Linked DNA regions of Duganella dendranthematis. The protein of the gene in region 1 interacts with the protein of each later gene in a pairwise test. Links are inferred from orthologs where the notes say so. Each region holds a gene or a part of one and is shown on either strand. Other genes may lie near its edges.

Region 1 (3,238 bases):
AACGCGGCGGTCGCGGCAAGCAGGCCATGGCCACCAAGGACGAGGACTGGATCGACCAGCTGTTCATCGCCAACACGCACGATTACATCCTGTGCTTCTCCAACCGCGGCCGCCTGTACTGGCTGAAGGTGTGGGAAGTGCCGCAAGGCTCGCGCAACTCGCGTGGCAAGCCGATCGTCAACATGTTCCCATTGGCGGACAACGAGAAGATCACCGTGATTCTGCCGCTGTCGGGCGAGAACCGCACCTTCCCGGAAGACCACTACGTCTTCATGTCCACCAGCCTGGGCACCGTGAAGAAAACGCCGCTGAAAGACTTCAGCAATCCACGCAAGGCCGGCATCATCGCGGTCGACCTGGACGAGGGTGATTTCCTGATCGGCGCCGCGCTGACCGATGGCGAGCACGATGTGATGCTGTTCTCCGACGCCGGCAAGGCCGTACGCTTCGACGAGAACGACGTGCGTCCGATGGGCCGTAACGCCCGCGGCGTGCGTGGCATGAACCTCGACGAAGGCCAGCGCGTGATTGCGCTGCTGGTAGCCGAGAACGAGCAGCAGTCGGTGCTGACCGCCACCGAGAACGGCTTCGGCAAGCGTACCCCGATCACCGAGTACACCCGTCATGGCCGCGGCACCAAGGGCATGATCGCGATTCAGACCTCCGAACGGAATGGTCGCGTGGTGGCGGCAACGCTGGTGGAACCGACCGATGAGATCATGCTGATCACCACCGGCGGCGTCCTGATCCGCACCCGCGTATCGGAGATCCGCGAGATGGGCCGCGCGACCCAGGGTGTGACCCTGATCGCGGTGGAAGACGGCACCAAGCTGTCCGGCCTGCAGCGCGTGGTCGAGACGGACATCGACGAAGTCGAGCTGGAACCAGGCCCGGATTCAGCGACGGAGTAAAACTCACTCTGTGAGTAGCCAGCGGGGCCACGACTATTGCGCGACAATAGAACTGGCCCCGTTTTATTAATACCGTCATTCCCGCGCAGGCGGGAATCCATACGCAGCATGGGTCCCCGCCTGCGCGGGAACGACGGGCTGCAAAAGGAATGCAACGTGACTCACATCTATAACTTTTCCGCCGGCCCAGCCGTACTGCCGAAGGAAGTGCTGACGCAAGCAGCCGCCGAAATGCTGGACTGGCACGGCAGCGGCATGTCGGTGATGGAGATGAGCCACCGCGGACCGGAGTTTATGTCGATTTACAAGGCGGCCGAGCGCGATCTGCGCGAGCTGCTGGCAGTACCGGACAATTACAAGATCTTGTTCATGCAGGGCGGCGGACTGTCGCAGAACGCCCTGATCCCGTTGAACCTGCTGGGCCACAAGCCCGCCGGCGCAACCATCGATTTCATTCACACCGGTTCGTGGTCGGGCAAGTCCATCAAGGAAGCCGGCAAGTACGCCAACGTGAACATCGCCGCGTCGTCGATGACGTCGGTGCCGCCGCAGAGCAAGTGGCAGCTGACGCCCGGCGCGGCTTATCTGCATATGTGCACCAACGAGACCATCGACGGCGTCGAGTACGACTTTGACGGCGGCGTGCCGGATGCGGCCGACCCGCGCCTGGCCGGCGTGCCGCTGGTGGCCGACATGTCGTCGCATATTTTGTCGCGCGAGATCGACGTCGCCAAGTACGGTGTGATCTTCGCCGGCGCGCAGAAAAACATCGGCCCGGCCGGCGTCACCATCGTCATCATCCGCGATGACCTGCTGGGCCACGCGCTGCCGGCTTGTCCGTCGGCGTTCGACTTCAAGCTGGTGGCCGACAACGAATCGATGTACAACACGCCGCCGACCTATGGCATCTACATCGCCGGCCTGGTGTTCCAGTGGCTAAAAGCGCAGGGCGGCGTGGCCGAGATGGAGCGCCGCGCCAAGGCCAAGGCCGAGCTGCTGTACGCCGCGCTGGACGTCGACGATTTTTATCAGAATCGCGTGGCGCTGCCCAACCGTTCGCGCATGAACGTGCCTTTCTACCTGAAGGACGAGAGCCAGAACGAAGCATTCCTGGCCGGCGCCAAAGCGCGCGGGCTGCTGCAACTGAAGGGCCACAAGTCCGTCGGCGGTATGCGCGCATCGATCTACAACGCGATGCCTATCGAGGGCGTGCAAGCGCTCGTAGACTACTTGAACGAATTCGCTGGCCGATAATTCCATGAACGATAAACTCAAACCCTTGCGCGAACGGATCGATTCGATCGACGCCCAAATCCTCGACCTGCTGAACCAGCGCGCCAAAGTCGCGCAGGAAGTGGGCCATGTCAAAGCCGAAACCGGCGCGCCGGTGTTCCGTCCAGAGCGCGAAGCCCAGGTGCTGCGCGGCGTGGCCGACCGCAATCCCGGCCCGATGGGCAACGCCGAACTGCAAACCATCTGGCGCGAAATCATGTCCGCCTGCCGTTCGCTGGAAAAGCGCGTCACCGTGGCCTTCCTCGGCCCGGCCGGCACCTACAGCGAACAGGCGGTGTACGAACAATTCGGCACCGCCGTCGATGTGCTGCCGTGCGCCTCGATTGACGAAGTGTTCCGCGCCACCGAAGCCGGCACCGCCGAATTCGGCGTGGTGCCGGTCGAGAATTCGACCGAAGGCGCGATCGGCCGCACGCTCGACCTGCTGCTGCATACGCCGCTGACCATCAGCGGCGAAGTGTCGATCGCCGTGCGTCACAGCCTGCTGACCGGCAGCGGCAATATGGACGGCGTGACCGCCATCTGCGCCCACGCGCAGGCGCTGGCGCAGTGCCAGATCTGGTTGAACAATAACTACCCGGACCTCGAACGCATCGCCGTTTCCTCCAACGCCGAAGCGGCACGCATGGCGCGCGACGACCACAAGCTGGCGGCGATTGCCGGCGAACGCGCCGGCGTGCGTTACAGCCTGGGCACCGTCAAGGCCAACATCCAGGACGACCCGCACAACCGCACGCGCTTTGCGGTGATTGGTTCGCTGCAGGCCGGCCCGTCGGGTGAGGACCGCACCTCGCTGGCGCTGGCCGCGCCGCACAAGGCGGGTTCGATTTACCGCCTGCTTGGATCGCTGGCGCAGCACGGCGTGTCGATGACGCGCTTTGAATCGCGTCCGGCGCGCACCGGCACCTGGGAATACTATTTCTACGTCGACGTGCAAGGCCATGTGCAGGATCCTGCGGTGGCCGGCGCGCTGGCCGAATTGCAGAGCAACGCTGCCTTCTTCAAGGTGCTGGGTTCCTACCCGGTCAGCCTGA
Region 2 (3,317 bases), 3.8 Mb from region 1 along the record:
GGTCGATCTTGAACAGTATGGCCTGCCGCACGAAACCACTGTGCGCGAGACCATCGAAGGCGGCGCCGACCTGGTGACCTTCAGCGGCGACAAGCTGCTGGGCGGGCCGCAGTGCGGCATCATCGTCGGCCGCAAGGACCTGATCGCGCAGATCAAAAAGAATCCACTGAAGCGCGCGCTGCGCGTCGGCAAACTGACGCTGGCCGCGCTGGAACCGGTGCTGGCCCTGTACCGCGCGCCGGACCTGCTGCCGGAGCGCTTGACCACCCTCAAGCTGCTGACCCGCCCCGCCGCCGACATGCGCGCGCAGGCGCAAGCCATCCTGCCACAGTTGCAGGCCGCGCTGGGCGCCGGCTATGAAGTGACCGACGCAGCGATGTTCAGCCAGATCGGCAGCGGCGCGCTGCCGGTCGACCAGTTGCCGAGCCACGGCCTGGTGGTGCGGCCGGCCGCTGCGGGCCGCGTCAGCAACGCGCTGGGCGTGCTGGAACAGCGCCTGCGCGCGCTGCCGCTGCCGGTGATCGGCCGCGTGGCGCAGGACGCACTGTGGCTCGACCTGCGCTGCCTGCAGGACTATCAGCAGCAGCGCTTCATCGAACAACTGGGGCTGCTCACAGCATGATCGTCGGCACCGCAGGACACATCGACCACGGCAAAACCACGCTGACGCGCGCCCTCACCGGCGTCGATACCGATCGCCTGAAGGAAGAGAAAGCGCGCGGCATTTCGATTGAACTCGGCTACGCCTACGCGCCACTGGAAGGCGGCGAGATCCTCGGCGTGATCGACGTGCCGGGCCACGAGAAATTCATTCGCACCATGGCGGCCGGCGTGACCGGCATCGACGCCGCGCTGCTGGTGATCGCCGCCGACGACGGCATCATGCCGCAGACGTTGGAGCATCTGGCCATCCTGCGGCTGCTGGGCGTCCGGCGCGGCGCCGTGGCGCTGACCAAGATCGACCGCGCCGACAGCCAGCGGCTGGAGCAGCTGGAAGCGGAAATCCACGCGCTGCTGGCGCCGACCGACTTCGCGGGCGCGCAGATCTTCCGCACCAATGCAACGCTGGAAGGCGATATCGGCGTCAAGGGGCTGTTGCGCCATCTGGCGCAGATGGCGGCGACGCTGCCGGCCAGTGACGAGCGGCGCTTGTTCCGGCTGGGCGTGGACCGGGTGTTCACGCTGGCGGGCCAAGGGACCATCGTCACCGGCACCGCGCTGGCGGGCAGCGTGCGCGTGGGCGACACGCTGCAGCTGGCGCCCGGCGGCCAGGAGGCGCGGGTGCGCAGCATCCATGCGCAGAACCGCTCGTCCGATATGGGCCGCTCCGGACAACGCCTGGCGCTGAATCTGGGCGGCGTAAGCAAGGACGAGATCGCGCGCGGCACCTGGGTAGTGGCGCCGGCGCTTGCCGCCTGCTCCGAGCGGATCGACGTGCAGCTGACGCTGACGGCGGACTGCGGCCAGACGCTCAAGCCATGGTCGCCGGTGCACGTGCATTTGGGTGCTGCCCATCACACCGCCAACGTGGTGCTGCTGGACGACGAGGTGCTGGCGCCCGGCCATAGCGGCCGCGTGCAACTGGTGCTGGACGCGCCGGTGCATGCGGTGCCGGGCGACCGCTTTGTGATCCGCAACGCGCAAGCCACCACCACCATCGGCGGCGGCATGGTGCTCGATCCCTTCGGGCCGGCGCGCAAGCGGCGCAGTGCAACGCGGCTGGCGTGGCTGGATGCGCTGGCCGATTACATCGCCACCGGCGACATCGCTGCGCTGCTGGCGCGCGGGCCGCTGGGAATACGGGTCTCGACGCTGGTGCGGCTGTCGCAACTGCCGGCCGAAGAAATCAGCGCGCCGCCGGGCACCCAAACCGTCAGCCTGCAAGGCGGCGACCAGCTGCTGATCGCCGCGGGCGAGGTGCAGGCGCTGCAAGCGCGCATCCTGGCGGCGCTGACCGAGTTCCACGCGCGCGCGCCGGATGATGCGGGGCCGGAGCTGTGGCGCTTGAAACGCATCGTCTCGCCGGAGATGGAAGACCGTTTGTGGAGCCGCCTGGTCGACACCCTGCTGGCCAGCGGTGCGATCAAGCAGCGCGGCCGCAGCCTGCACCTGCCCGGGCATAGCGTCGAGCTGAGTGCAGAGGAACAGGTTCTGGTAGCGCCGCTGATGGCGTCGCTGCTGGCAGGCGGCTTCGATCCGCCCTGGGTACGCGAGCTGATGCGCGAACACCATCTGCCGGAAGCCGAGGTGCGGCGCCTGCTGCTCAAGCTATCCAAAACGGGTGAATTGAGCCAGGTGGTGACGGATTTGTTCTATCATCCGCAGCGGCTGGACGAGCTGGCGCGGCTGGTGGCCACGCTGCCCGACGTGCAGGCGTCGTCGTTCCGCGATGCGACCGGCATTGGCCGCAAGCGGGCGATTCAGATCTTGGAGTTCTTCGACCGCGTCGGCTATACTCGCCGGATTGGCAACGTCCATCTGGTGCGACCGAACGCCGTGTGGTCGTACAGCAGCTGAACTATAGCAATCAAGTCAATATGGAAGGCACACTCATCCGGTGATGGGGCCGGGCTTCAAACCCGGTGGGGGGCGTCAGACGCTCCCTCGTAAGTTCGACTCCTACTGCCTTCCGCCATCCACCACCTCCAGCACCAACTCCAATGCCGCGTTGAAGTCGGCTGGCGTTTCGGCCAGCAGTGCCCATAGGCGGTTGTGCTCGGCGCCTGGAACGATGAACAGCTGGCGCGATTGGGCGCGCGTGGCGGCGGCCACCAGGCGCTCGGAAATTTCCAGCGGGATGGTGGCGTCGTGCTCGGCGTGGATCACCAGCAGCCGGCCCTCGAAGCGCGACAGAATCTCCCACGCATCGCTATCGGCCCAGCTACGTTCGCGCCGGATGACGGTCGAGAAATCAGGGCCGAACGGCACGTCATACGCCGACGGCGTGTAGACGCCCGGCACAATCAGTACCAGCGCATCGATCTTGTGCTGCTCGGTCAGCCGGATCGCATTGTAGGCGCCCATGCTGCTGCCAAACACCACCAGCGGCTCCGGCATTGCCTGTGCCGCCATCACTGCCTGCGCCTGCCGCGTGCGGCTGGCCACCGACGACTGCGCCAGCGTGCCGCCCGTCTCGCCATGGCCGATGGCGTCGAAACACACGCTGCCCAGGCCGCGCTGCTGCAAGGCGCCGCGCAGCAGGCGGTGACTGTGGCGCTGGCTGTTGCCGGCGCCGTGCAGGTAGAGGATGCGATTGCTGTCGCGGCCAACGTAGTGGTCCGCCTTCAGCACATGGCCGTCGAACGGCACGTGGAAAT

The links.
Region 2: the proteins of serC (region 1) and selB interact in binary tests that used the Escherichia coli proteins (3 or more experiments, as listed by UniProt). The link is inferred for Duganella dendranthematis from one-to-one orthologs.

The regions. Positions count from the first base shown.
Region 1 is NZ_CP051684.1:4,150,041-4,153,278, forward strand. The notes cover bases 197-3,116. They hold serC (3-phosphoserine/phosphohydroxythreonine transaminase), read left to right. Parts: upstream 197-1,067; coding sequence 1,068-2,165; downstream 2,166-3,116. Other genes in these bases: gyrA (DNA gyrase subunit A), read left to right, coding at 197-911; pheA (prephenate dehydratase), read left to right, coding at 2,170-3,116. Also shown: more of gyrA, read left to right, coding at 1-196; more of pheA, read left to right, coding at 3,117-3,238. UniProt on the Escherichia coli protein: Catalyzes the reversible conversion of 3-phosphohydroxypyruvate to phosphoserine and of 3-hydroxy-2-oxo-4-phosphonooxybutanoate to phosphohydroxythreonine. Is involved in both pyridoxine and serine biosynthesis.
Region 2 is NZ_CP051684.1:361,823-365,139, forward strand. Bases 69-3,067 are described here. They hold selB (selenocysteine-specific translation elongation factor), read left to right. Parts: upstream 69-618; coding sequence 619-2,517; downstream 2,518-3,067. Other genes in these bases: selA (L-seryl-tRNA(Sec) selenium transferase), read left to right, coding at 69-622; HH213_RS01755 (alpha/beta hydrolase), read right to left, coding at 2,620-3,067. In the rest of the region: more of selA, read left to right, coding at 1-68; more of HH213_RS01755, read right to left, coding at 3,068-3,317. UniProt on the Escherichia coli protein: Translation factor necessary for the incorporation of selenocysteine into proteins. It probably replaces EF-Tu for the insertion of selenocysteine directed by the UGA codon. SelB binds GTP and GDP.